DNA from 3 places in the Fructobacillus sp. ChS1-6f1-1-27 genome. Region 1 is predicted to be linked to each of the others. Evidence: riboswitches for the same ligand, from Rfam matches in the RefSeq annotation. Region 1 holds a riboswitch; each other region holds the start of a gene.
The links. A riboswitch is a leader RNA that binds a small molecule or an ion and turns the genes downstream of it on or off. The one in region 1 is predicted to bind thiamine pyrophosphate.

Region 2: another riboswitch for thiamine pyrophosphate. It lies ahead of AC5162_RS04365 (ECF transporter S component); the one in region 1 lies ahead of thiW (energy coupling factor transporter S component ThiW).
Region 3: another riboswitch for thiamine pyrophosphate. It lies ahead of AC5162_RS04325 (thiaminase II/PqqC family protein); the one in region 1 lies ahead of thiW (energy coupling factor transporter S component ThiW).

The regions. Positions count from the first base shown of each region.
Region 1 is NZ_JCAOER010000007.1:4,062-14,497, reverse strand. It holds gene AC5162_RS04465 (Y-family DNA polymerase) at 1-473, shown strand, start outside; gene AC5162_RS04460 (hypothetical protein) at 466-1,128, shown strand; gene spxB (pyruvate oxidase) at 1,265-3,079, shown strand; gene AC5162_RS04450 (2,3-bisphosphoglycerate-dependent phosphoglycerate mutase) at 3,198-3,905, shown strand; gene AC5162_RS04445 (nitroreductase) at 4,049-4,705, shown strand; gene AC5162_RS04440 (SDR family oxidoreductase) at 4,725-5,378, shown strand; gene AC5162_RS04435 (zinc-dependent alcohol dehydrogenase family protein) at 5,470-6,507, shown strand; gene AC5162_RS04430 (2-keto-4-pentenoate hydratase) at 6,972-7,778, shown strand; TPP riboswitch at 7,819-7,924, shown strand; gene thiW (energy coupling factor transporter S component ThiW) at 8,237-8,731, shown strand; gene AC5162_RS04420 (YjjG family noncanonical pyrimidine nucleotidase) at 8,812-9,501, opposite strand; gene AC5162_RS04415 (YeiH family protein) at 9,659-10,436, shown strand, end outside.
Region 2 is NZ_JCAOER010000006.1:69,107-77,675, forward strand. It holds gene AC5162_RS04345 (amino acid permease) at 1-451, opposite strand, end outside; gene AC5162_RS04350 (LysR family transcriptional regulator) at 555-1,424, shown strand; gene AC5162_RS04355 (energy-coupling factor transporter transmembrane component T family protein) at 1,509-2,177, opposite strand; gene AC5162_RS04360 (ABC transporter ATP-binding protein) at 2,174-3,583, opposite strand; gene AC5162_RS04365 (ECF transporter S component) at 3,605-4,162, opposite strand; TPP riboswitch at 4,247-4,339, opposite strand; gene AC5162_RS04370 (FAD-dependent oxidoreductase) at 4,449-5,789, opposite strand; gene AC5162_RS04375 (HU family DNA-binding protein) at 5,948-6,223, opposite strand; gene der (ribosome biogenesis GTPase Der) at 6,436-7,746, opposite strand; gene rpsA (30S ribosomal protein S1) at 7,803-8,569, opposite strand, start outside.
Region 3 is NZ_JCAOER010000006.1:56,685-67,120, reverse strand. It holds gene AC5162_RS04335 (MFS transporter) at 116-1,456, shown strand; gene AC5162_RS04330 (MarR family winged helix-turn-helix transcriptional regulator) at 1,514-1,966, opposite strand; TPP riboswitch at 2,099-2,187, shown strand; gene AC5162_RS04325 (thiaminase II/PqqC family protein) at 2,302-2,961, shown strand; gene thiD (bifunctional hydroxymethylpyrimidine kinase/phosphomethylpyrimidine kinase) at 2,951-3,772, shown strand; gene thiE (thiamine phosphate synthase) at 3,776-4,423, shown strand; gene thiM (hydroxyethylthiazole kinase) at 4,420-5,211, shown strand; gene AC5162_RS04305 (tautomerase family protein) at 5,284-5,673, shown strand; gene AC5162_RS04300 (BglG family transcription antiterminator) at 5,719-7,242, opposite strand; gene ulaG (L-ascorbate 6-phosphate lactonase) at 7,425-8,498, shown strand; gene AC5162_RS04290 (3-keto-L-gulonate-6-phosphate decarboxylase UlaD) at 8,511-9,179, shown strand; gene AC5162_RS04285 (L-ribulose-5-phosphate 3-epimerase) at 9,148-10,038, shown strand; gene araD (L-ribulose-5-phosphate 4-epimerase AraD) at 10,042-10,436, shown strand, end outside.

The DNA of each region.
Region 1 (10,436 bases):
TTATCCAAGAAATGGCGGACCAGGTTGCTAGCCGACTGCGGGCTCATGGTAAACAGGCGGCGGTAGCAAGTCTCTACTTGGGCTATGCGAACCAAGGGATTCATTTTAACACCCGGCACCGGCCAGAAACTGGTTTACACCAAAGCATTCGAATTGACCCAACCAACCAAACAAAGACGCTGATGAAAGTTTTAACTAATTTATTTAATAAGTACTGGTCCGGTCAGCCGGTCCGTTACATTGGAGTGACCTTTGGCGATTTACACACAGAACTTGCTCAAGAGATTTCCTTGTTTGAACCAGAGCCAGTTCAAAAGGAGCAAGAGGACCCGATTGATGCGGTTGTTGATCAAATCCGACAAAGGTTTGGCTCAGCTAGCTTAGTCCGGTCGATTTCGTTGGAACAAGGTGGGACGGCGATTAGTCGGGCTAACCTGGTAGGTGGCCATAATGGAGGAAATAGTTATGAATGATTTTTTAACTGGTGATGAGCTGGCTAGAGTTGCTAAAACATACTTTGAACAGGATTACCGTGACCGCGGTAAAGTCAAGTGGAACGGTTTCTTTTTATCGGACCATACGGCTCAGCTAAACCGGCAGAAACAAGAACTTTTAGCTCTTGATGAAGCTGGTTGGCAGCCGCAATTAGACTATGAAACAATCTTTCAAACAGTTCACGCCGCAGCAAAGGCCGGTCAAAAAATTCTGGTGCAAAAAAACGAACAAAACTTAGATGGGCAAGTTGATGCAACCCAAGCTGGCCATGTCACAGGCTTCTTTGAAGATGGCTTTTACTTGGATTATGACCCTTATGAATGGGCAAATATCCGCTTTGTTAGCCAAAGCCATGCTGACCATTCTGATAAGCAAGGCAAAAACCTGATTCAAGAGCTAGAAGACTTAGTTATTCCTCTATTTAAAAAAGAGAAGAATACCGTTTATGAGCTGCGAATTGTTGAACAGCACTACAGTCAGCGAATTAACTTCTTCTTTGAGTGGGGACTGGTTGGTCGGGCCACCGTCTCCCGGCAAATTAAAACAGTTGAGATGAAGCAGGTACCGAACTTAGAAGAATTGCGTAATAAATTAATTCAAAGGCTACCGGTTAAAGTGGCAATTGCCGACTAATTTGTCTAATAAGTTGACCAACCGTGCTGTTCATGACAAGAAATCGACATCTTTTGACATCTTAGCGATAATATTTTTACATATATGTAAAAAAGAATTATAATAAGTCTAAATAAAGATGAATAGGAGATGTCTTATGTCAGAAAATGTCATTCCAGCAAGCACCGCGATGTTGCGAGTCCTTGGAAATTGGGGCGTTGACCACTTGTTTGGTTATCCAGGTGGCTCTTTCAATTCAACGATGGCGGCGTTGGCCGACCAGGATCAGTTGAAATATATCCAAGTTCGCCACGAGCAAGTCGGCGCCTTGGCTGCTGCAGCTGACGCTAAGTTAACTGGTAAAATTGGTGTTGCCTTTGGTTCTGCCGGACCCGGCGCAACTAACTTACTGACAGGTCTTTACGATGCCAAGGAAGACCACGTCCCTGTTCTAGCACTGGTTGGGCAAACACCACGAACGGTCATGAACTATCATTTCTTCCAGGAATTTAACGAAGATCCTATCTTTGAAGATGTGTCCGTTTATTGTCGGACGGTCATGACCCCTGAAAGTTTGCCACACGTTGTTGACCAAGCAATCCGTGAAGCCTATAAGAACCATGGTGTTGCAACCGTTATCATTCCAAATGACTTAGGCTATGCAGAAATTCCAGATAAAGATTATGGTTCACACAGCACGACCGATGATAAGTCTGAACCACAACCAGAAGCTACTGATGCTGAAGTGAAAGAATTCTTGCAAATGGTCAAAGCTGCTAAGCGACCCGTTATCCATGTCGGACGTGGAATCCAAGCTGGCGGTGATGACTTAGTCAAACTATCAAAGCAATTACAAATTCCATTGGTGATGACTGGATTAGCCAAGGGACATGTTGATGAAAGCTATGAAGGTAACCTGGGAATGGCCAACCGTGCCGCTTCCAAAGCAGCCGATGAAATCATTGCTAGCGCTGACCTTTTGATTGCTATTGGGGCGGACTTCCCATTTGCAAACTTGGTTTATACCACCCATGATTTCAAGTTTGTCCAGGTCGATAACGACCGGGCTGAATTAGGCCGGCACCATGACTTGGACCTTGGTATTTGGTCTGATGCGACAAGCTTTGTTAAAAAAGCAGTTGCTATGAGTGAACCGGTGGCCGAAACACCATTCTTTAAGGCGGCAGTCGCTGATAAAAAGAACTGGTTTGACTACCAAAAGCAGCTCCAAGATGATACTAGCGAACCGCTGAAGGCCGAACCAATTTACAAACAAATTAACCGGGTGGCTGACTCGGATGCCGTCTTTGCCATTGACATCGGCGATAACATTATTAACTCATTCCGGCACTTGCAGGTGACGCCAAAGAATAAGTTTGTGATTTCTGCAATCTTTGCTTCAATGGGTTCTGGCTTGCCAGCCGCATTGTCAGGGCAGCTGTCTTACCCTGGACGCCAAGTTTGGAATATTGCTGGTGATGGTGCCTTTTCAATGATCATGCAGGACTTGCTGACAGAAAAGAAGTACGACTTACCAATCATTAACGTGGTCACTTCCAACAAAACGTTGAACTTTATTAAAAGTGAGCAAGATGACGTTAAGATGCACCATTCTGGTATTGATTTGGCAGACCAAGACTTTGCGATGATTGCAAAAGGAATGGGGGTCGAATCTGTTACCGTTACAAAGACAAGCGAATTACCAGCAGCCTTTGATCAGGCAGTGAAAGTTACCAAGGCTGGTCGGCCATTCTTGATTGATGCTAAGATTTCTGATGCTCGGTCATTGCCAGTTGAAGAGTTGCAGTTGAAGACAACTAATTCAGGTGTTGAAGAAACCTTGAACCCAACTTATAACAGTAACTTCGACTTGCAACACCCAGGCTCAGTCCGTGAGTTCTTGGACTCATACGATGGCCAAGAATTGAAGACTCTACCAGAGTTCTTCCAAGAAAATGGGGTTGAGTGGTAGAAATTAATAAGTGAACTTATTTAAAAAGTCGTCTAAATAAGGCGGCTTTTATTTTGCCTAACTTTGATTGCATGGCAAGCTAGAACCGGTGTAAAATAGGGAACAAGGAGCGGATATCATGGCAAAACTTGTTTTACTACGACACGGGCAAAGTGAATGGAACCAAGCTAACCGTTTTAATGGTTGGATTGATACTTACTTGTCTGAAACCGGAAAAGATCAGGCTAAGGCTGCTGGTCAGGCATTAAAAGATCAAGGGCTTATCTTTGACCAAGCCTATAGTTCTGTTTTAAGTCGAACCATTATGACTGTTAACCGGCTCTTAGACCAATTAGGCCAGTCTTATCTCCCTTTAACAAAGACTTGGCGGTTAAATGAGCGCCATTACGGGATTTTACAGGGTGAAAACAAGGATGACATGCGAGCTGAATACGGCAAGGAGACCGTTCAAACCTGGCGTCGGTCATATGATATTTTGCCACCTAAGCTGGGCGAGTACCGTCCAGCCGTAGTCATTGACGGTCAGACTTATCCAGCCTTTGACCACCGTTACCATGATATTCCACTAGGATTGCTACCTCGTAGTGAAAACATCCAAAGCACTGAAATTCGAGTTCGGCCATTATTTGAGAAAGAAATTAAACCCCGGTTATTTGCTGAACAAAATATTTTGATTGTTGCACACGGTACTTCAGTTCGGGCCCTAACGAAATTAATCGAGGGACTAACGCCAGAAGAAGTCACACAAGTTGAAATTCCAAATGGACAACCAATCGCCTATGACTTTTCGGCTGATTTGTCATCTTATACAAAAACAATAATTTAATGAAAGCGCAGGAACAGTTGTCCCTGTGCTTTTTTCGTTAAAAATAAACTAGACCAAAATATTTTAGCGGTTGAATTTTAGTTATTAGGCCTGGATAATAGAGGTAGTCAGCATTTTGTATTTCTTAAAAATCGGAGGATTTTATGGACGTTCAAACCGCATTAGAACAACGGAAGTCAGTTCGTTGGTACCAAGACAAGCAGGTACCGGTAGATTTGTTGACCAAAATTGTGGCAGCTGCCCAAAAGGCCCCCTCATGGGTTAATACCCAACCAGTACGGCTAACAATCGCTACTGGAAAGACACTAGAAACAATTCGAGCAAGTCACGCGAAGGCAAACTTGGACGAAAATGTTCATGGTAATTCAGTCTTGCCATACCAAGCAATGGGTGACTGGGATGAAACGTCACAAAAAAATATGATGACATGGTTTGCTGGGTCTGCTGAGCAAGCAGGCGACGATTGGACGACCAAGATTGGCAAGGCTAGTACTCAGCTTTATAATGCCCAAGCGGTTGTTTACTTTACTTTAGAAGCTGGTTACCCCGACTGGTCATTAATTGACCTCGGCTCGATGATGCAATCACTATTATTGGCTGCCGAAGAAGAAGGATTGGCCTCTTTGCCGGCTTATGAATTTGTTAAGTACCCTGACCAATTAAAGGAAGCCTTGCATTTGCCAGGAGATCGGTTGCCAATTATGGGCGTTGGCCTTGGTTACCGAGACGGTGACCATGATTTGAACAAAATTGATGCCAACCGAATGGCAACAGAAGATATTTTGACAATCTTAGATTAAAAGGTATGAAGGAGGAAGAATGACAAAAACGTTAGTAATTGGTGCACACGGCAAGGTTGGACAGTTGTTAGTAAAAGAATTGGCCGAAAATGATTTTCAGGTTTTAGCTGGCTTTCGAGATGAAAAACAATTTGATACGGCCGACGGTTTAGCCAATGTGACGCCAGTTCACTTTGATTTGGACCAAAGTGGAGCAGAGATGGCCGGCTTTTTAACTGAACACGATGTTGACCAAGTCGTCTTCACCGCTGGCGCTGGTGGCAAAGGTGGGGCAGAACGAACTACTCAAGTTGACTTAGATGGCGCCGTAAAAACGATGGATGCTGCTAAAAAGGCTAATATTAAGCATTATTTGATGGTTTCAGCTGCAGGAGCTGATAATCGTAAGGCTTGGGCAGCTTCTGGTATTTATACCTATTATATGATGAAACACTATGCCGATCGCTTCCTACAAGCCTCTGGACTGCCTTATACAATCTTGCGACCAACTGGGTTAACTGATGACCAGGGGCAAGAAACAGTTTCTCTAACAGTTGATTTTGCTAATGGTCCAATGACAATTAGTCGGGCAGATGTTGCTCATTTCGCTCGAAAGGCCCTCCAGTCGGAGAAGACAATCGGCCAGATTTACAGTTTAACTAGCGGTTCTAATCAGATTGACCAATTAATCTAATAAATTTCTTCAGGCGCTTGACTTAGAGTGAACTATAGGGTGTTTAATAGGGGTGTCGTGAAAGAAAATTAATTTTGTTAGGAGATTTTGAATGAAGCAAACGATGTTTATGAAAGCTGGCCAGGTTCAAGTTGAAGAGGTTGAAAAGCCAACAATTCAGCAGCCAGATGATGTGATTTTAAAGACTGTCCGCGCTAGTGTCTGTGGGTCAGACCTTTGGCCTTATAGCGGTGGTGATGACAAAGAAGAACACTCATTGAACACTGGTCACGAAGCAATTGGTATCGTTGAAGAAGCCGGATCAGCTATCACTACTTTGAAAAAAGGTGACTTTGTGATTGCGCCATTTATCCATGGTTGTGGTCACTGTGCTGCTTGTTTAGCTGGCTATGAAGCTGGCTGCTTAAGCCACCAAGACAACTTCAGTGCCGGTGAACAAGCGGAATACATCCGTTACCAGCATGCTAACTGGTCATTGGTTAAGGTCCCTGGCAAGCCTGAAGATTACACACCTGCGATGTTGAACTCATTTTTGGCTTTGGCCGACGTTATGCCAACTGGTTATCACGCCGCTAAGTCAGCTAATGTCCAAAAGGGCGATACTGCTGTCGTTATTGGTGATGGTGCCGTTGGTTTGTCTGGGGTCATTTCAGCCAAGATGCGCGGTGCTAAGAAAATCATCATTATGAGCCGTCACGAAGACCGTCAGAAGTTAGCCATTGAATTTGGTGCGACGGATGTTGTTGCCGAACGCGGTGACGAAGGAATCAAAAAGGTCCGTGAATTGACCAATGGTGTTGGTGCTGACGCGATTTTGGAATGTGTTGGTTCTGAACAAACAATGGCGACCGCTGTTGGCGTTGCCCGTCCTGGTGCCGCCATTGGCCGAGTTGGTTTGCCACACGGTAATGGTGTCAACCAAGCCCAAACTTTCTATGGTAATATCACGGTTGCCGGCGGCCCTGCATCAGTGACAACTTACGATAAGGGCTTCTTGTTGCAAGCTGTTTTGAACGGTGAAATTAATCCTGGTAAGGTCTTTACCGACGAATTTGCCTTGGATGATATTAACGATGCTTATCAGGCAATGGCTGACCGGAAGGCAATTAAATCTGCAATTCGAATTTAATATTGAGAATGAAAGAGTGCTAGTTGGCGCTCTTTTTGTTTAAAATGAAAATATTATTAGAAATAGGTTGAAAAATTCTAATTTAAGAATAGAATACAAGGTAACAGATAAGAACAGCAACGATAAGAAAACGCTTTTGCTTGGGATTTAAGGGACCGTTGGGGCAGTGCGACAACGGATGAACAGCAAGAAGCCATCCTTCTTTAGCTAGTGACTGAAAATAGTAGGCTCACTCGGCAGCAACCGTTACCATGCCACTGTATCGCCTTTGGGGCCGTGCGGGTTGAGGTTAGAGCCTTGCTCTAACAAAATAAGGTGGTACCGTGCAGAAGCACCCTTAGTTTTAGCTTTTATAGTTGAAATTAAGGGTGCTTTTCTTTATCTGGATTAAACTGAAAGGAGGTTGTTGATTTTTTGCTCGTTACATTCGTTTAACAGACCAACAGGAGGCCAATATGACAATGATGGAAGAAGTGAGCCAAGTAGCAACCAAGAAAACGCCGGTAGAACTGGCTAACGCCCTTTTTCAGGCATACCAGAATAAAGAAGCACTAACGATTAGTGATTGGGCCGATGTGGTGGATGACGAACAGACTGCCTACCAAGTCCAAGACCAGTTAACCCATTTGAAGGGTCAGCCCTTGGGCGGGTACAAGGTCTCTTTGACTAGTGAACAAACTCAAAAGATGTTTGATTCCGTTGAGCCTTTATACGGTGCTCAAGTTCAAAGCCATTTTGTAGAAAGCCCAACAGAATTATCGTTAAAAAGCGACTTAATGGATCCTTTAGCAGAAGTAGAGCTAGTTTTTAAAGCCAAAGAAGATTTGACGGGAGAGGAATCTTTGGCTGAACTACAGGCTAAAACCACCGTGGCAGCCGGAATTGAAGTCCCTGATTCACGGTTTTCAGAATGGTTTCCAAGTCTAAATAAGTACCTGGTGATGTCCGATAGTGCAGTTGGTGGTTTTGTCTTATACGGCAAAGAACGAGATAGTTCTGATTTACCCTTTGATGAATTTGCCAAGGTAAAGGCACGGCTCTACCACAATGATGAGTTAGCGGGTGAGGGGACAGCGGCAGAAGTTCTGGGAAACCCCTTATACGCACTCGAATGGCTGAACAAAAAGCTAGCCAGTCAAGGCAAGACTTTAAAAGCTGGCCAACGAGTTTCTTCGGGAACTTTCTTGTTGCCACCACACCTAACGAAAGGGACCTGGACGGCAAGCTTTAGCCACGACTTTCCAACCGTGAAGGTCAAGGTTGATGATTAAAATTTTAAGTAACTTGCCTTTTGCTGGAATTATCCGCTATAATTCTTTCTTGGGGAGTCCGGGTGACGGGCTGAGAGGAAGGTAACCCTTCGACCCGTTGACCTGATACGGATCATGCCGTCGTAGGAATTATGTTTAATTCTTTTTAATGGACGCTTTGACGTACAGTCAAAGTGTCTTTTTTATTTGCTAGCAGATAAAAATTAGTGCAAATGACGCAAGGTCTAACTATTTAAATTCAAAGGAGGAGATAACAACGGTTCACGGACCAATCCGTGCGGGACAAGGGGAGCGCCTTGTTTTTGAATAACAGCGATGGGAAGCCGTGTTCCGGCGTGAGAGGAAACCAGCAAGTTTCGACCGACTACTCGATGAAAGTGGCCACCGTGCCCTAACTTAGTTGAGAAGCGTCGCTGTTAAAACCGTCGTTTCTCATGATTTTGAAGGAGAATGTTTGAATGAAAACGAAAAGAATTGTTACCACTGCTCTCTTAGCTGTCCTGGCTTATATCTTAAATACTTTTGTAGTTTTTCCAGCCATGGCGCCGTTTCAACACTTTGTCGACGTGTTAGCGGCTGTCTTAGTTGGACCGTGGTATGGCTTTGTAGCAGCCTTGTTAACTGGGTCAATGCGGGTGTTACTTGCCGGCCGGACTGCCCAAGCCCTCTTAGGGGCTGTGTTTGGACCAATTATTGCTGGCTATTTATATAAATGGACCAAGAGCCTTACCCTGGTTTTTCTCGGTGAAGTTTTTGGTACTGGGGTCATCGGTGCTTTAAGTTCTTACCCGGTCATGAAGTACTTGTATGGTTTGGACGTGCACCACTGGTATTACTTTATTCCATATTACCTGCCAGCTGCGATTGTTGGGGCTGGGCTCGGTGTAATCGTGCTCTTAGCCTTAAAAAAATCAGGAACACTTCACAAAATGATTAATACAATTGAAAAATAGAAAAAGCACACCGAGGAGTGACGTATACCCCGAAAGTTAAAGTACTTTCGGGGTATACGTCAAAGGGTGTGCTTTTTTCGTTACTTTAATTTGCTAGGCAAGTCAACTAATTCATTAACCTCCGCCGTTGGGGCAACATCCCCCGATAAATCCTTATTCTTCAAGTTCACCCAAATGGTGTCTAACCCATAGTTGTGACCACCTAGAATATCTGAGGTGAGGCCGTCGCCGATCATCACCGTGTTTTCCTTATTCATTGCAGGATTATCATGAAAGATTCGGTCATAGAATGCTTGGTCAGGTTTTGAAGCACCAAGCATCTCGGAAGTATAGATTTGGTCAAAATATTTTTCAAGGCCGGTTTCTTTCAAGCGCCGACGCTGAGTTTGGTCTTGACCGTTGGTTCCAGCCAAAATGGTATATTGGCCATTTAGTGACTTCATTAATTCAGGTGCGTAGGGGAGGACCCGGTAGTTTTCATCTCGCAGGGTAGCGTACTCATGCTCTAAAGCCATCGCATCCCCAGTTAATTCCAACTTAGCTAACGTCTTAGGAAACCGTGTCGCAAAAATCTCTTCGCGGTTAATTTGGTCAAGCTCATAGGCCTTCCAAAGGCCTGAGTTGGTTTCTTGGTAAGCAGCTAGAGCCTGGTCTAATTTTTGATCGGTTAAGCCGAAGTGCTTATTAAAAAGGTATTTGACGTCTGCAATCTCACCACCCTTAAAGTCTAAAAGGGTATCATCTAGGTCAAAAATTAAGTATTGGTACATTATCGAAGCTCCTATAAAGATACAAAAAGTGATGCTTTGTTATGACTTATATTTTCCACTATTTATACAAAAAATTCAAATAAATCTAAAATTTTCTTGATTTATCGAGAAAACCGTCTATAATTGCTCAATGTAAAACACACGAACGGAGTTGCATATGAAAATTCAAAAGAAGCACGTCATTGGGATTGTTTTAACAATTTTGATTTCATTACTAGCTGACTTTTTGGCCAAGTTCTTACCACAGCTTGGAGCGGAAAGTATTGCGATGCTAATCGGAATTTTGTTGGGAAATACAATCTTTAGTAACGAACGCTATGCTGCTGGGGTCAAGTGGTCTGAAAAGTACCCGATTGAAATCGGAATTGCCTTGCTTGGATCAACATTGACCTTTAAGACCTTGTCGAAGCTAGGGTTTAACGGAATTGGCTTTATTATCTTAAATATGATTTTGATTATCGGAATCGTATTCGTCCTTGGTAAGTACGTCTTTAAAGTTGGTGACTCCAGTACCATGTTGATGGGGGCTGGAAATGCTGTCTGTGGGTCCAGTGCGATTGCCGCCGTTGCCCCAGCTATCCAAGCAAAAGATGATGACCGTCGAACAGCGGTTGCCACTGTTTCTTTGACTGGAATGTTGCTCTTGCTAACTTTGCCTAGCTTATCACACTACTTCTTTGGCTCAAACGACTTGCTTCGTGGTGCTTTAGTTGGTGGAACTGTTCAATCAGTTGGGCAAGTGGTCGGAACTGCTGCTTTGATTAACAGTAACGTTGTGACCTTTGCTACCTTGTTTAAGCTTTTACGTGTCATGATGTTGGCCTTTGTCGTAATTGGCTTTGCCACTATGGCTCGCCGCAAGGCTGCTAAGGAAGGTAATGGAGAAGAAGTTAAGGCTGGTAAGGTGACTATCTTGCCTTGGTATATTATCGTCT
Region 2 (8,569 bases), on a different contig from region 1:
CCCCAAAGATTTTAACGGCAATGGTATTAACTAAGTATAAGACAATTAAAAAGGCTAATTCAAAGGGCCAAGCCGGCATGGATGGGAACCAAAACTTCATATAGGTTCCAATCGCCGTCAACTCGGTCATAGCAATCACAATCCAGCCTAACCAATAAGTCCAGCCTAAGACAAAGCCAGCCTTTTCCCCCAAGTACTGGGTCATGTAGTCAATAAAGACTGGTTTTGAATCATCTGAAACCAGGAGTTCACCCAAGGCCCGCATAATCGCAAAGACAAAGAGACCAGTAATAATGTAAACCAACAAAATAGCTGGTCCAGCCTGGTGGATTGAAGTTCCCGCTCCTAAAAAAAGACCAGTTCCAATCGTACCACCTAAGGCAATCATCGAGATATGTCGGTGTGATAGTGTCCGAGCAAACTCTGTTTGCCCCTGTTGTTCTACTGCCATGCAAGTTCTCCTTTGCTTTCCTTCTTTAGTAGTTTATACTGGAGAGAAAGATAAGTAAAACTAAACATTTTCAATTTAAAGTTAAAAAAATTCACTTACAACCATGAAAACATTCACCTACGAGATTTTTACCACCGTTGCTGAACTCGGATCCTTCCGTAAAGCCGCCGACCAGCTCAATATTACCCCTTCCGCAGTTTCCCACGCGATTTCCCACTTGGAAGACCAGCTTGGTATTCCCTTGTTAATCCGTAACCGGTCCGAAATGCAGGTTACCAAAAACGGCCAGGTCCTCTTACCAATGATGGAACGGCTTTTAAACGAAGAGCACCAACTCCTAGCCATGGCCGAAAAGATCCAAGGTTTAAAGGGTGGTGAAATCCGGATTGGGGCAATTTCTTCCATCTGTATTGTCTGGTTACCAACCATCATCCAACGCTTTACTAAAAAGTACCCCGATGTTCAGATTACTTTGATTCAAGGGTCCTTTGCTGATATTGAAGAAGCACTGTCCTTAGGGAAGATTGACCTTGGCTTTTCAGCCCTGCCCGTGAAAAACCAGCTCGATTCCATTCCACTGGTAAACGATGAAATCAAGTGTCTGACTCAAGCTGACTACAGGCCCAAAAACGGCCAGTCAATTGGGCCTGCTGACCTGTCTGACCAGCACTTTATCTTGCAAAAGGCTGACTACGACTCTGATACTAAGGCTGCCTTGGACGAACTCCAAGTCAAGCCCCAGGCCATCAATTACTCAATTGATGACCATTCCATCATTGCCATGGTCGAGGCTGGCTTAGGCTGGGGAATTCTGCCTGACTTAGCCATTCCAACCATCTCTGCTGATGTCAAAGCCTTTCCCTTCGAGCATCCCTACTACCGTCACCTGGGACTAGCGATTAATCCCTCCTCTGCCAAGGACCCCTTTGTCCTAGCAATGCAAAAAGAAATCCTCGATTTCTTACAAGACTAAAAAAAGACGAACACTTTCCAGCTGAATGTGAGTGCACACAAGCACACACCATCAGCCCCTGTGTTCGTCGTTTTTATTTGTTGATTAATATTTGGCCAAGACCAAGGCGACTTGAACTAAGGCCAGCAAAATGGCCATTATCATCCAGCCAGTTGCCTTCATTGGGTAGGTCCGGTAAGCAGACCGGTCAGCCCCTTCTTGAAAGCCATGGGAGGTCATCGCCATTGCTAAGTTTTTCGACCACTTAATCGCATGGACCAAGGCTTTAAAGTACAAGGTTGGCTGCCACCAGTGTAAGACCTGGCCACGCATCAAACCAGCAGCCTGGATGCTTTCCAAAGCCCGCTTAAACCGGGGCATAAAGTTCAAGGCCCCTAAGATTCCGTAAGTGAAGGTTGCCGAGAACTTTAAGTTTTGCCGGAGCGAAGCTAATAAAATATAGGGCGTCATCCCCAGAGTCAACCAGGCCCCCATAAAGATAAAGACTAAGACCCGAGACCCCATTACCAGGCCAAAGTGGAAGTTCTCAGCCGAACTTCCCTGACCATAAAGGTAAAAGGACCAGAAGGACCCAAGAACTGGAATCACCGCAATTAGCAGGTAAAAACCAATCTTTTTCAAGGGGTGGCGCTTAGCCAACAGTACCAAGAAAACCGTCGCCACAATCACAGCATTTAACGTGACTGATTGGGTCAGTGAGATTTCCAGTGAAATTAAGACTGCTAGAATCAGCCGTTGGGTTGCGTTCATCATACCAAAACCTCCCAACTTTCCGTCATGTCTGTTCCTTGGTAGTCCAAGTGACGGTCAACAATCCCAACTAAGTCCCTGACTTGGTGAGAAACCACAACTACCGTCATTTCTAATTCCTGCTGGCTTTCTTGAATCAGTTTCAGTACTACCTGGACTGACTCTTCATCTAAACCAGCTAGTGGCTCATCTAAGAGCAAGGTCGACGGGGCCACGACCAGCATGAGCAAGAGCTGTAATTTCTTTTGCTGGCCACCTGACAGGGTATAAACCGACCGGTCAGCTAATCCTGCCAAATGCAAGCGGTCCAACCAGGTAGCAACCCGGTCTTTTGTCCAGTAATCGGGCCGGTGGGTCGTTTTGACCACCTGGCCAATTTCTTCTTCGACCGTAATGTTTAAGAACTGGTCAGAAGCGGACTGAAAAACCAATCCTAATTCTTGGTAGTAGGCCTTCTTCTTCCAATCTTTGACTTCCTTTTGACCGTAGACTAATGAACCCTGATAGTCATGCAAGTGGGCCATCGTCTTTAAGACGGAAGACTTACCGACCCCATTGGGGCCAGTGATCAAAGTAATCTGCTGGGCTAAGACCGTCAAGATATCTTGGTTTAAGACCAGCCGCTTTCCATTTTGAACTGTCAGATTAGCAAAATGAAAGGCCGGTACTAACCCGTCCTGTCCATCTTCAGGCCGCTGGATGGTGACCCGCTCTTTTTGGTAATCATACTGGTCCCAATCAGCTTGGTCAACAGCCCTTAAGCCACAGCCCTTCACCTGGTAAAAAGCAGTTACCTTATCAAAGTAGCCGGCAGGGTCGTGGTCAGCAACCAAAATCCCATACCCTTCCTTGCTTAAGTCAGCTAAGAGGCCCTGTAGGTCATCACGGGACTGCTGGTCAATCGCGGCAAAGGGTTCGTCTAAGAGCAAGTACTTAGCCCCCAGGGCTAGGACTTCTGCTAAGGCCACCTTTTGCAGTTCCCCACCGGACAACGTTTGAAAGGGTCGGTCAATAAAGGCCGTTAGGCCAACTTTAGCTAAAGCCCAGTCGGTCCGCTGATCAATTTCTGCCGGGTCTAACTGCAAGTTTTCCAAGGCAAAGATAAATTCTTCTTTGACAGTTGGCATGGCAAACTGGTCATCCGGGTTTTGAAAGAGCAAGGCAACTTGCTTGGCCCGGTCATGGGCTGGCAGGTCTGCTAAGTTCTGACCGTTTATTTCAACTTGGCCAGCGACCTGGCCCCCATATTGGGGGTACAACCCCGCTAAGGCCTTTAGTAAGGTCGACTTGCCAGAACCGGATGGTCCCATCAGCAAGATCAAATCATTTTCTTTTAAGGTAAAGTCAAGGTCTTCAATAATCGGGCTATTCTTATACGCCACCCCTAAGCGCTTGGTGACTAATGTCATCCGTAAACTCCTTTGATTGACTTAGTCGTGGGCCAAAAGCTTTGACCGGTCCAATAACTTGGCAATCAAGTGGACCAAGACCCCTGAGAAAAAGAAGATTGACAGGTAGCGGACAATAAACAAGGCGATTAACATACCAAAGTTATAGTGGGCATAACCAGACTTAACCAAGTCCCAGGCAAATGTCACGATTGTTCCAGTCAAAGTTGACAGCCACAAACCGGTAAACCAGTTCTTATAACCAACCAAGGTGAAACCAAGTTCTGACCCAATTCCTTGAATCAAGCCTGACAACAGCGTTCCAACACCGTAAGCCCCACCAAGGAACATTTCCCCAGCAGCTCCCAACATTTCACCGATGAAACCAGCACCGGGCTTCTTCAAGATGTAAGCGGCCAATGGACCAGCCATCATCCATACTCCCAAAGTGACTTCGTTGGTAAAGGCTTGCAAGCCAATCACGGCCAAGCCACTATAAACAATTTGGTAAACCGGGTCCATAATCCAGTAGACGACCGAAAAAATGATCCCAACCAATGCCAGCAAAATCACATCTTGTAACTTCCACTTCGTATTCATTTCCTTCTCCTCAATGCATTTGACACCCAGGGCAAATGAAAAACCATCCGCCTTGGCATAGATTTCCAACACGAATGGTCACAGTAAAAAGCTTGTGGATCTTCCTTCGTCGGTCTTAGCCTAACAGGTTCAATGGGTTTAATCTCAACCAAGTTAATGGTACCCCAGATCTCAAATATGAAATTATTACTCTCTCATCATACACAGCCGTTCTGATTTACGCAAGCATTTTCTCAAATAAAAAACCAAGCTAGCATAACTAGCTTGGTTAAAAATCAGATGAATCTTACTTGTTAGCCTTGGCAACAGCAGCCATTGCTACGGATGAAACGTAGTTAACTGGTTGACCGAAGTTAGGTTGGAAGAAGAAGTCAGTCATTGACAATTGGTCAATGGTCATCTTGTTTTCGATAGCAAGTGAAACCACGTTAGCGGCTTGTGAGATGTCATGCTTTGACAAGAAAGCACCACCAACAATCCGACGAGTTCCCTTTTCCCAAGTAAGTGAAGCTTGGACAGAAGTCGTTGACAACATAAAGTCAGGACGGTAGTCTTCTGAAATCGTCACTGATTCCGCTTCAACACCCTTACGGGCAGCTGATTGTTCTGTCAAACCAGTAGCGGCATATGCCAATTCGTACAATTCAACGGCTGAAGTAGCTTGAGTCCCTTGATAACCCAAAGTTGGTTCAACGATGTTCTTACCAACCAAGATTCCTTGGCGAACAGCATTGGTTGCAAGTGGGATGTAGTCATCCTTTTCTGTTGGGTTATAGTGAACAGTTGCTGAATCACCAGCAGCATAAACGTCCTTGACAGAAGTTTCCATGAACTTGTTGACCTTGATGGCACCGTTTGGCAACATGTCAACTTGGTCCTTGAACAAGGCCGTGTTAGGCAAGAAACCAATTCCCAAGATGGCGATATCGGCTTCGTAAGTACCCTTGTCAGTTGTAACCTTAATACCATCAGCAGTATCTTCAAAGCCAGATACCATTTGACCCAAGGCCAACTTAACACCATGGTTTTCATATTCCTTTTGGAATACTGATGAGAATTCAGGGGCAGTATTGTTAGCCAAGACGCGGTCCAAACCGTCAATCAAAGTAACTTCCTTGTCGTTAACTGACAATTGTTCTGCCAATTCGGCACCAATGTAACCAGCACCAATAACAATAATCCGCTTAGCAGATTCAGTCACTTCCTTCAATGAGTTGGCGTTGTCCCAAGTCTTTGAATCAAAAACCTTGTCAGAATCGATACCAGGAATACGAGGCTTGATGGCCCGTGATCCAGTCGTGATCACAATCTTGTCAAAGGTTTCTTCTGATTCTGAACCTGAAACCAAGTCCTTAATCTTCAAAGTCTTACCTGCTAAATCAGCGTTTTCAACCAAGGTCTGCATATGCATGTCGATTCCTTGCTTGGCCATTGATTCAGGGCTTTCATAAAACATCTTGTCAGTTGATGAGACGTTGTCACCAATCCAAAGAGCAATTCCACATGACAAGAAAGAAACCGTCTGGTTCTTTTCGTACACGTGCACTTCAGCGTCCGGATGGTCAGCCTTAATTTGCTTAGCGGCAAAAACGCCAGCGTGTGTTGAACCAATCACTGCAACTTTCATAAATTCAGCCTCCTAATATAGCTATGTGAATTTTGTAATTAAATCATAACATTTCTGCTCCAATTTGTCAAAAGTTACACAAAGTGAAACAAAGGACTGCCTTTTTATAAAATACAAAAAGCACACTCACAAGGAGTGTGCTTTTTTAAGGTTAATGCTTATTTAACAGCATCCTTCAAAGCCTTACCAGGCTTGAATGCAGGAACCTTTGATGCAGGAATTTGGATTTCTTCCTTAGTTTGTGGGTTACGTCCCTTACGGGCTGCACGTTCACGAACTTCGAAGTTACCAAAGCCAATCAATTGAACCTTTTCGCCCTTCTTCAAGGCGTCTTCGATTGATGACAAAACTGCGGCAACAGCCTTGTCAGCATCCTTCTTAGTTAAACCAGTCTTCATTGCAACTGAGTCGATCAATTCTTGCTTGTTTGCCATTCCTTTTCTCCTCACAAAAAATTAAATTAGAATCACCATCAACGTGACAATCGTTGGTGGGCTGGGAACGCTACCGTAGCAACTTCCATAAGGATAGAATAGCACAAGTAAATTAAAATGTGTAGGGAAATTAGGCAAATTTCTCTAAGAATTTGCGATTTCCAGACATTTTACAGTAATTTATGCCATTTTCTCGTCATTTTAGGCCAATATTACTTACGCTGACGGATAATTAGCTTAATTGGTGTTCCAGAAAAGTCAAAGGCCGACCGGATTTGATTTTCCAAGAAACGTTGGTAAGAGAAGTGCATAAGTTCCACATCGTTAACGAAAATCACAATCGTTGGTGGTTCCGTTGCCACCTGGGTCGCATAATAAACCCGGAGTCGCCGACCATTATCAGTTGGCGCCGGATTAGTTGCCAAGGCATCCATCAAAACATCGTTCAAAGTTGATGATGATACCCGCTTTTGATAGTTATCATTCACAGACAAAATCAAGTCAGGCAGACGGTCTAAGCGCTGCTTAGTCTTAGCTGAAACAAAGACGACCGGTGCATAGTCTAAGAACTTAAATTCCTGGCGAATTAAGTTCTCAAAGTCAGTCATCGTGTGGGTGTCTTTTTCAATGGCATCCCACTTATTAACAACGATTACTAAAGCATTACCAGCTTCATGAGCATAGCCCGCGACGTGCTTGTCTTGCTCACGGATCCCAGTTTCAGCATCTAAGACCATCAGGGTTACCTGTGAGTCGTCAATCGCCTTCATCGCCCGCATAACAGAATACTTTTCCGTATTTTCGTAGACCTTACCACGCTTACGAATTCCGGCGGTGTCAACCATCACGAATTCGTCCCCTTCAGGGGTCATAAAACGAGTATCAATGGCATCACGGGTCGTTCCTTCGATATTAGAAACAATCATCCGGTCTTCGCCTAAGATGGCATTAACGATTGAAGACTTACCAACGTTTGGCCGACCAATAATTGAAAAACGGACAGCGTCATCTTCTTGCACAGCCGCTTCATCAGGGAAGTGCTTGACAATTTCATCTAAAACGTCCCCAAGGCCGATTCCGTGTGACCCAGACACTGGGTAAGGGTCGCCCATTCCAAGCGAGTAAAAGTCATAGATATCTGCCCGCATTTCAGGGTTATCGACCTTATTAACGGCCAAAACAACCGGCTTATCGGTACCATAGAGCAGGTTTGCCACCGCCTGGTCATCGGCAGTCAACCCTTCCCGTCCTGACACAACCATTAAGATGACATCCGCTTCATCAATGGCTAATTCGACCTGACCCTTAATTTCAGTCAAAAACGGCGCATTACCGATTTCAAGTCCACCAGTATCAATGACCCGAAAGTCATAGTTCAACCAGTCAGCCTTAGCATAAAGGCGGTCACGGGTAACACCTGGCATGTCTTCAACAATTGCCATTCGTTCCCCAACAATTCGATTAAAGAGCGTTGACTTTCCCACATTTGGGCGGCCAACAACGGCTACGATTGGTGCTGCCATCTTACTCTCCTTTCCCAATAAAAAAAGACTGGAAAACCAGCCTTTATAATTTAATCTTACAACTTGTCGCCGAAGATGTCGCCCAAAGTAGCGCCACCTTCATCTTCTTGTTGGAAGGCTGCTACATCAGCACGTGATGCACCGTGGTTATCTTCACGGTCTTCGCGTTGGTTAGCAGGCTTTTCTTCCAAAGCTTTCATTGACAATGAGATTCGTTCTTCAGCAGGCTTAACGTCCAAAACTTGAACCTTAACCTTGTCACCAGAAGTCAAAACATCTGATGGGTTTTCAACACGTTCGTGTGAAATTTGAGAAACGTGAACCAAACCTTCAATACCAGGGAAGATTTCAACAAAGGCACCAAAGTCCTTAACACGCTTAACAGTTCCTTCAAGAACAGTACCAGCAGGAGCCTTTTCGGCTACTTCATCCCAAGGACCTGGCTGGGTTGCCTTGATTGAAAGTGAGATACGACCGCGGTCAGTATCCAAAGCCAAAATCTTAACGTTAACCTTTTCACCCTTTGACAAAACGTCGGCTGGGTTCTTAACACGGTCGTGTGAGATTTCAGAAACGTGGACCAAACCGTCAACGCCACCCAAATCAACAAAGGCACCGAAGTCAGTCAAACGAGCAACAGTTCCTTCAACAACTTCACCAACAGTCAAGCGGCTGAATGCTTCAGCCAACTTTTCAGCGCGTTCTTGAGCGGCAACAGCCTTACGTGACAAGATCAAACGAGCCTTAGCTGGGTCGATTTCGATAACTTCGGCCTTGATGTCTTGACCCTTGAATTGGTTCAAGTCAGAAACAAAGCGTTCTG
Region 3 (10,436 bases), on a different contig from region 1:
AAAATCAGGATAGGCAATCAAACCTGGCCAGGATTTTGCCATGACAATAAATTCTAAAATGAGAAGGGCAGGTCGTTATGGGTGACCTGTGAAGAGAGGATTTACGATGTTCAAGATGTTAATGAAGGCCGGGCGGGGTTCAGTATCGCAGGAGAGAGCGACCAAGACCACTTACCGCCGGCGTCAAATTGGGGTGTTACTTGCCACCAGTTTTACTTATATCGCTTATTATATTATTCGACTCGTTTTTATTACAGAACAGGTACCAATTATGAATGCCTACGGTTTTGATATGAGCCAGATGGGGCTGATTTTGTCGACCTTTGGAGTTGGCTATGGGATTGCTAAGATCTTTATGGGCGCCTTAGTTGACCGGCTGAACGCCCGGGTTTTTCTAGCAGTTGGCCTGTACCTGTCGGCCTTGATGAACTTGTTAATCGGTTTTACTTCCAACTTTTACGTAATTTTAGGGCTGATGTTTCTAGTGGCGGTGACGCAAGCAATGGGGGCACCAGCCTGCCAGCGGCAGATTTCATTGTGGTTTTCTAAGAAGAACCGGGGGATAGCCTTTTCGATTTGGGCATCTGCCCACAACGCTGGGGCCTTTCTCTGTGTTGCTTCTGTACAGTTTGCTACTTTGTACTTCGCTGGCTCATTAACAGCAGTCTTTATGGTCTCATCACTCGTTTCAGCAGTAATTGCGACCTTGATGCTGGTTATTAACACGGATACCCCTGAAAAGGTTGGTTTACCAGATATTGCCACTTATTCTGGCTATGTTGAGGTGGATGACCGCGGCCATCAAACAAATCAAAATAAAACGGACGAATCAGTTTGGCAAATCTTTGTCCGTCATATTTTGTGCAACAGGGTGGTTTGGTTGGTGACTTTGACATCAATGTCGATTTACATTGTTCGCTATGGGGTGATGTCTTGGATTCCCTCCTACTTACCAAGCAAGGGCTTTAGTGTCACTTGGGCCAAGTGGTTTGTTGGAATCTTTGAAGTTTCGGCTGTTCCTGGGGTAGTCTTGTTTGGTTACTTGTCAGACTACATGCATGGTCGGCGGGCAGCCATTTGCTTGGGCGCAACGATTCTGATGTTTGCTTGCCTCGGATTGTACTTTACTTCGAGCAACCAATTCGTCTTAGTAGCGGTCTTGTTCTTACTTGGAACCTTGATTTATACGCCACTGTCACTGGTCGGCCTGATGGTTAACGAAGCTGTTCCAAATTATGCGGTGGGCTTATCAACCGGATTTATGGGTTTCTTCCAGTACATCTTTGGTGAAACGATTGCGACGGCAATTATTGGTATGGTTGTCCACCAGTACGGCTGGGATGCTGGGTCTTATGTGATTTACTTGGCAGCAATTATTGCGATTGCGCTGTTAGTCTCACTAGTAGGCAAGGAACAAAAAATCCGTCAATTAGAGGAAAAGGCTAACCGCCAATAAAAAAGGCGAAGTCCCGTTTGTGGGACTTCGCTTTTCAGTTCGGTGAATTCGTCATGTTTAGTGGGGCTTGCGGATAGCCGTCATTTCTTCAAACTTAGCTTTGAGTTCGGCTTGGTGACTCTGCCAAAACTCCTGGTCAAATTCATTCATGACCGTTAGGGCTTCTTGAAGCTTTTGCAAACCTTTGCCGGTTAGGACCAAGGCTTTGGCCCGGGGATTCTTTTTCCCGGGAAAACGGTCTAAGAGGTCAGCCCGGCTGAGCTTGGTGATGATCGATGAGGCGGTCATTGCATCGATATCGGCGGAGTGGGCAACCATAATCTGGGTGACTTCATCGTTTTGCTTACTCAACCCATAAACGGTCGCTAAGACTTGGACCTGGGGGTGGGTCAGCTCGAGTTGGTGAAGGGCTGTTTTAACTTGGCGAAACCAAGTCGTATAGAGGGTAAAAAAGCTCTGGTTGGTGGAGTCGAAGTAGGTTGCTAAGTCCTTGATTTTAACTGGGTCCATCTTGAATACCTCTCTATCTCTAAATGCTGGTAAACTATGTATGCTTATAATATAGCTTATATAAGGTGATGAAACAAGGGGGATTTTAAAAATAATTAGGACCGGTTCTATTTTTCATGCTATACTACTTTTGAAATAAAGTTGGGGTGCCCTGAGCTGAGATTATACCCATTGAACCTGATACCGCTAATACGGTCGCAGGAAACTTCTAAATTGGATTTTTGAGTGCTTTTTAGGCACGCGTAGTCCTCAGCTCAGGCTGGGGACTTTTTTATTTGCTAAAAAAACAATGGTTGGATGCCGCACCCAATTTGACTGCACCGAGGAGAAAGAAAATGATGGGAGAACCATTTTCCACGAAGTTACAGCCAATTATGGAAGAATACAAGGAGGCCTTTTTTCAAAATCCCTTTATCAAGATGATGGCGGCCGGGCAAATCGATACTGATGTCTTGTTGCAATACGTCCAGCAAGACCACCGTTATTTAGACCACTACTTGCCCTGGTATGAAAAGGTCTTTACGGGGATTACGGGAGAGCCAGTTGTTGCCATGCCGGACATGGACCAAAAGGAATATGAGGCTCACCAGATGCTTTTGGACCAGGCCCAGACCTCTGATGAAAGCATCCAGGAGGGCAAGTATCCAAACCTACCAGTGACCGATGAGTACTTAAACCACTTGGACCAGTCAGTCTCCGAAGACGACTTTATCGGTTTGGTGGCTCTAACGGCTTGTCCCTATGACTACGCTTACCTAGCTGACTTACTGATCCGTTATGGAATGGTGACGCCCGGCAACCCTTATATTGGCTGGGTTGGCTACTACCGCGGTGTTGACCAAGGCTTTTCAAATCAATTGTTGACCCTGGTGAATAAGATGGCACCGAACTATTCTAAGAAAGTCCATGACCGGGCCTTGGAAGCCTTCCGGGAATCAACCCGGTTGGAGAATGCTTTCTTCTTGCAACCAGTGGAGGCTGTCCATGGCAAATAAAGATTTCCAATACACAACTGCTTTGACCATTGCCGGTTCTGATTCCGGTGGTGGGGCCGGGATGCAGGCAGACTTGAAGACGATGCAGGTCTGTCAAACCTTTTCGACTTGTGTCGTGGTCGGTCTGACGGCCCAAAACACGATTACTGTCCAGGAAGCTGTACCGACTAGCCCCGAGATGATTGATACTCAGTTTGACTCGGTCATGGCTGACTTTGATGTAAAAGCAGCCAAGACGGGGGCCTTATTTGACGCCACCCGGGTCATCCAGGTTAGCAAGAATGTCGAAAAGTACCACTTGAAAAACTTGGTGGTCGACCCGGTGATGGTTGCCAAGGGTGGGGCTACTTTGTTGGACCAAGCTGGAATCGTCGCCTTAAAGACGAATTTACTGCCATTGGCAACTCTGGTAACTCCTAATTTGCCAGAAACGGCCTTATTGTCTGGCATTGACGTCAAGTCCAAGGCTGATATGAAAAAAGCGGCGGTTGCCATCCAAAAGCTTGGCGTGCCAAACGTCTTAGTCAAGGGTGGCCACAATGATGGTGAGATTATCTATGATTATTGCTTGTTAGAATCGGGCGAGGACTTCTTTATGGAAGGACCCAAAGTCCATACAACCAGCAAGCACGGGACCGGTGATACTTTGTCAGCCGCAATTACTGCTCACTTAGCCCAGGGTAGTGGCCTAAAAGAGTCGATTGTGGCCGGCCACGACTACATGAATGAAATTATCGGTCACCCTCTGCCACTTGGTCATGGGCACGGACCGTTGAACCATGGTAATTGGCAAGTACCAGCGGAGGGTTAGGCGATGAACTTTAATCGAAATTCGCTTTCAGTCTACTTAGTAATTGGGAGTCAAAATGTTGGTTTTAGTGCTGACCGGGTGTTGGAAGTGGTTAAAGAAGCCTGTGAGGCTGGTGTGACGGCCGTTCAGTTCCGAGAAAAAGATGGGTCGCAGTTATCGGATGCAGAAAAAATTGGCTTGGGCCGGAAAATAAAAGGCCTGTGTGAAAAAGCCGGGATTCCTTTGTACGTTGATGATGACTTAGACTTGGCCCTGGCAATTAATGCTGACGGTCTCCATGTTGGTCAAGGGGACCAGCGAGTTAGTGAGATTAAGCAACAGGCCCCGGACCTAATGCTCGGTTTGTCCATCCATGACCTAGGGGAATTGGACCAAAGCCAAGTTGTCTTAGACCAGGTCGATTATCTCGGCCTGGGGCCGGTTTTTCAAACTTCGTCTAAGCCGGATGCTAAGCCGGCGATTGGACCAACCGGGATTACGGCCATCCGCCAAGCGACTAACCTGCCAACGGTTGCGATTGGTGGGATTAGTGTAGAAAATGTTGGCCAGCTAGCTGGCCTTGGCCTTGACGGGGTGGCAGTGATTTCAGCCATTACTGCTAGTTCAGATATTAAGGCCACAGTGGCCAAGTTGAAGGGAGCCTTACAATGACTTTTACAGGACTTAGTGCGGTTAAAAATAACCAGCCGATTGTTTTAAACGTTGCCAATAATGTCACGCCACAGTTAGTGGCTAATGCGATTTCTTATATTGGGGCGTCGCCAATTATGATTGCTGACCCGGTTGAGGCTGGGGACCTGGCTAGTATTGCTTCAGCGGTTACGTTGAACCTTGGTTCGACTTCACCAGTAGCGGCCGAGTTAATGGTCGAAGCCGGTAAGAAGGCCAACCAGCTGGGCAATCCCGTCATCTTTGACCCGGTAGCCGTTGGCGCTACGCCACTGCGGACACGGCGGGCCCAAGAGTTGCTAGACCAGGTCCAAGTTGACCTGGTTCGAGGAAACTTGGCCGAAATTGCTAGTTTAGCTGGGATTGCCTGGGAGTCACGCGGCATTGATGCGGGGGCTGGGACTGCTGACCCAGTTGAGGTGGTCGAACAAGCGGCTTTGAAGTTGCAGGCAGTGGTGGTTGCAACTGGGGCGGTCGATTACGTTTCTGATGGAAAGGCCACCTATCTGGTTAAAAACTCGGCCAAGCAATTGGCAGTAAACGTTGGAATGGGGGATGCCTTGGATGGCTTGCTGGGGGCCTTTGCCAGTCAGAGCATGGCAGTGGAGGACTTAGCCTATGCTGCTGCCACGTTGCCACTAGCTGGGGAGTTGGCGGTGGCGGCCGGCCGGGTTCGGCCGGCTGCATTTGCCAGTGAGCTCTTAGACCAGTTGAATGCCTTAACAGATGACCAAGTGGTTCAAATGGCTAAGGTGGACAAGGTTCACTAAGCAAAGTGATTGTTCTCGGTCACTTTCTATGCTAGGATTTACTTAATACCTGCATGTAATAAGGAGACCACCATGCCATTAATGAAAATTGATATGATCAAGGGCCAGTACAGCCCAGAAGAAATCAAGCAATTGATGCAGACCAGCTTTGACGTTGCCAAAGCTAACTTGGAATTGCCTGACCGCGACCGCTTTCAAATTGTGACACAACACGAAGATTACGAAATCAACTTCCAAGACGTTGGTTTGGGTTACGACCGGTCAAGCAAGGTCCTGTTCTTCACCATTTTGTCAACGCCACGGTCAACCAAGGCCAAGAAGGCCTTTACCAAGGCTTTGGTCGCTGCTTTGAAGGATATTGACGTTCGTCCTGAAGATTTGATTATCTCATTTGCTGAAAACCATGCTGAAGATTGGTCCTTTGGCGAAGGCAAGAACCATTTCTTGAATGGGGACTTGTAAAATAACTTTTAAAAACCATCCTGGCTGATTGGCAAGGGTGGTTTTTTAGATGCCAATTTTTTGGTAACGGAGGTCAGCGATTCGTTCTGACAAGGACAAGATGTCAGTTACTTCTATTGCTGTTGGTAGTACGTAAACTATTCCGGGAAGGTTGAGGTCAGCTTGCTCGGTAATCACTAGGTCACAGTCAGTCCTAGCGGTGGGCCGGCCATGGTGAAAGCCTTTTATCACTTCGATGGTCAGAAATTGGTTCCCATGACGGTAAGTTAGTAGGTCTGAAATTAACTGGACAGTGGTTGCTGGTAGCCTGGTTACCAAGATAATCTTGAACTTTTGATTAGTAGCAGCTATTAGGTGCCGTTGAAAGGTCATGGCTAGGCTGCGAATTTGTTCTTCGGTAAAGCCTGAGGGAAAAGTTTGTGATAGTAACTGTTTGACCGGTTCTTGGTGGCAAATTACATTTAGAGTTTTTTCAAGCTTTGGTAGGCGGATTAAGAAGTTATCTTGTGGAAGGGTTTGGTACTGGTTAGCATACCAAAAGGGCTTGATTTGAGTCTGGATAGCAGTTACCAAGTCATTGTTGGCTAGTTGTTCCTTTGTTGAGGGACTAAGGGCTAGGACCTGACAAAAAGCAGTTGAAAGAGATTGGCTCAGTTTCAGTAAGTCAGTAAAACTCTTTTTGGACTGGGCGTGGTGGTCATGGTCTTTTGGCAAGCTTAGCAGTTGTAAGGTTAAAAAATAATGTAGGTTGGTTAATTGGTCTTTGTCGAAATGGGTTAGGTGAGCTTTGACAGTGGAGAGTAAGCTATTGGCAACTCGGAATTCTTTTCGTTTGGCAAATTTCTCCTTGTCCCTTTGTGAAAATAAGTCGCCCTGTTCAAGTTGACCCTTTTTACTTAACCAGGTGACATTCTGGGCAATTATTAGGGTAAAAATAACGATGATTTGACTGTCACGGCCGGTAATTTCTTTTTGAATCTGTCGGGAGGCTGCTTGTAAATTTCGGCAGTATTGGTCAATTGTGTTTTCGTTCAAAGTGGGTGTTTCTTTAATGGCATAGCCTAAAAAAGGAACGCCATTGTCATATAGGTCTTTAACTAGGGAGTAAGCGTGAATAATTATTGTCCGTCTTTTTTCCTGGTAATGGTGGCCAATATTGTGAGAAAAGGCCGGGTTAAACATGACGCGATTTTTGAGCTGCCGGATATCTCTGATAATGGTATTGCGGTGGACTTGAAAAAGCTTTTGAAAGAGGTCGATTGTCCATCGTTTTCTTGGGGCTGTGATGAGTAAATCAAGCATTTTCAGTCGCTCTTGGTTGGTCCACCGGGGTTTGTCTGGCCAGGTCTTTGCTTCCTTTATTAAAAAGTCAGTTTGAGCCTTAGTTATTTTATTGCCAGCCTTTAGAGGCTTTAGCCTTTTGGCAATTAATCCTTGGTTGATGAGATCAAGTAAGTAGTAAATCCGATTTTGACTGAGGTTTAGTTGTTTACTGATGGCAGTGATTTTAGGCAGAATCGATTGTTGACTGAGGTAGTCAATCACATTTTTGTCGGAAAGTGTTGGCATTCTGATAACCTCGTTTTTTCTTTTAGGGTAAGGGGATAACACTTAAAAAGTCTACCCAGTTGGCATAAATAACAGGCTCATTTTAAAGAGATTCTCTTTAAAGTGAGTCTTTTTTATCGACCAAAAGTTACTAATAATAGGGTTAGAACCACAATTACTTTGAGCAAAAAAGGAGAACTAAAATGGCACAAGCAACCACAATTAAAGAAGCCACTCGGCAAAATTGGATTGAAAATACTTTTCCTGAATGGGGAACATGGTTGAATGAAGCGATTGACCAAGCGGAAGTTCCTGCTAAAAATTTTCGAATTTGGTGGCTAGGAAATACTGGGATTTGGTTGAAAACCCATGAAAAGACGAATATCTTAATTGACCTGTGGAATGGGACTGGCAAAAGAACTCATGGTAATGGCCTAATGAAAGAAGGTCACCAAATGATGCGGATGTCAGGCGTTAAGAAACTTCAACCAAATTTACGCAAGCAACCCTTTGTCATTGACCCATTTCAAGTGAAAAACGTTGATGCTTTGCTGGTGTCCCATATTCATTCGGACCACTTAGATATTCATACGGCCGCTGCAGTCTTAGAAAATGCTGGACCCGATACCAAGTTTATTGGCCCAAAGGAAGTTGTTGCCACTTGGATTAAGTGGGGTGTCCCGAAAAAAAGAACAGTTGTTTTACGACCTGGTGATGAAGTGAAGGTGAAGTCGGTGACCATTAAAGCCTTAGAGGCCTTTGACCGTACGGCCCTGTTGACGGTAAGCAAAAAGACTAAGTTATCAGGACAAGTACCACCTGATATGGACGACCTAGCGGTTAACTTTTTAATTAAGACGACTGGTGGCAACTTGTACCACGGGGCCGACTCCCACATGTCCAACCTCTTTACTAAGCACGGTAATGAAAACCAGATTGACGTGGAACTAATTAATTTTGGTGAAAATCCCCGGGGCATCACGGACAAAATGACATCAGTTGATGTTTTACGGTCGGCAGAAGATTTGAAGACCAAGGTAGTCATTCCCGTCCACTATGATATTTGGACTAATTTTGCAGCCGACCCTCAGGAAATTTTAACCCTGTGGCGGATGAAGCAAGAAACTTTGCAATACCAGTTCCACCCCTTTATTTGGCAGGTGGGTGGCGAATACACCTACCCACAAGATGAAAAACGTTTTAAGTACCACCACGACCGTGGTTTTGACGATGCTTTTGAAGCTGATAACGACCTACCATTCCCATCGTTTTTGTAAAAGGAGAAGAAAATGAACCGACCAAAGTTGCAACTGGCATTAGACCAAAATTCATTAACAGAAGCCGTTCATATTGCTCAACAGGCTGGCCCAGTTGTGGATGTGATCGAAGTGGGAACTATTTTAGAACTGCAGGCTGGCCAGGAGGCGATTCGAGTGTTGCGGGCGATGTTCCCAGATAAGATTTTGGTGTCTGATACCAAGTGTGCGGATGCTGGGGGAACAGTTGCTAAAAATTCTCGATTAGCAGGTGCCGATTATATGACGGTGATTGACTCAGCAACTTTGCCAACAATGCGGGCTGCTCAAAAAGAGATGAAGGAACTTCAAATTGAACTTTATTCTGCCTGGGATTTTTCTAAGGCTGAAATCTGGCGTGAATGTGGCATTGACCAAGTGATTTACCACCAAAGTCGAGACACCTTATTAAGCGGGGGCAGTTGGGGGGCTGATGACTTAGAAACGGTAACTAGGCTAATTAAAATGGGGTTTAAGGTTTCGGTAACCGGTGGTTTAACCCTAGAAACCATCCCCCTCTTTGCTGATTTGCCAATTAATATTTTTATTGCTGGTCGAGCAATCACGGGAAAAAAAGATGTGGCCAAAGCGGCTAGGGCTTTCCAACAAGTAATTACTGAATATTGGGGTGGTGACGTTGAAGGCAGTACAACTAGGAGTTAACGAGAAAGCACTACCGGTCGGATTATCTTGGCAAAGAAAATTAGAAGCTGTTCGAGTTGCTGGTTGTTCTTTTATTGAACTTTCTATTGATGAAAGTGAGTGGCGGATTGCCCGACTTAACTGGTCGGTTGGCAAGCGTAATGAGTTGCGCCGGCTGAGCCAACGGCTAAATGTGCCAATTAAAACATTAATGTTGTCAGCCCTACGCAAGTATCCACTTGGTTCAACAGACCCCGGCACCTATCGAATGGCTTATGGGCTTTGTTGCCAAGCAATCCGACTAGCCAAAGACTTAGGCTGCGGTAACGTCCAATTGGCTGGTTATGACGAGTATTATCACGAAAAATCAGAGGTAACTGCCCAGCGTTTTTACAATAATTTGGACCGGGTCGTTCGCTATGCTGCTAAAAAGCAGGTAATGGTTACGGTCGAAACGATGGATGACCCCTTTATCAATACGGTTAAGAAGGTTGCCGATATTAAGGAAAAAATTAAAACGCCCTGGTTAGCCGCTTATGCAGATTTGGGGAACTTGTCGGCCTTTGCCTACGAGAAGGAGAGTCAGGTCGCTACTGACTTAAGAAAACACGTTTCAATTATCGCAGCTATTCATTTAAAGGACACTTTGCCAGTGACGGCTGATAACCCGGGCTTGTTTAAAAATGTGACCTTTGGTGATGGAACGGTTGATTTTAAGGGACTGTTCTTAGCCCTATATCAGGCAAATTACCAGGGAACTTTGACGATTGAAATGTGGACGGAACATAGTGATAATGCAGTTCAACGTGTGATTGAAGCGGCGGATTTTATTGCTAATTTTTTAAAGCAAGTTGGCTATCAAATTGTGGAGGAGGCATAAATGCTGTTAGAAGAAATCAGAGAAGAAGTTCACCAAGCCAATATGATGTTACCGAAGTTTGGCCTGGTGTCTTTTACCTGGGGAAACGTTTCAGGCTTTGACCCGGAATCAAAGTTAGTGGTGATTAAGCCTTCTGGCTTACCGTATGACCAATTAACCAAGGAAAATTTAGTGGTCGTTGACTTAGATGGTCGTGTAGTAGAAGGGGACTTACGCCCTTCTACTGATACACCGACACACCTACAACTTTACCGCCATTTTCCAACTATTCGGGCGATTACTCATACCCACGCCCCTTGGTCGGTTGCTTTTGCAGCGGCGGGGATGGATGTGCCAGCAGTTTCGACTACTCATGCTGATACCTTCGCTGGAACAGTTCCTTGTGTTCCCGCGTTGAG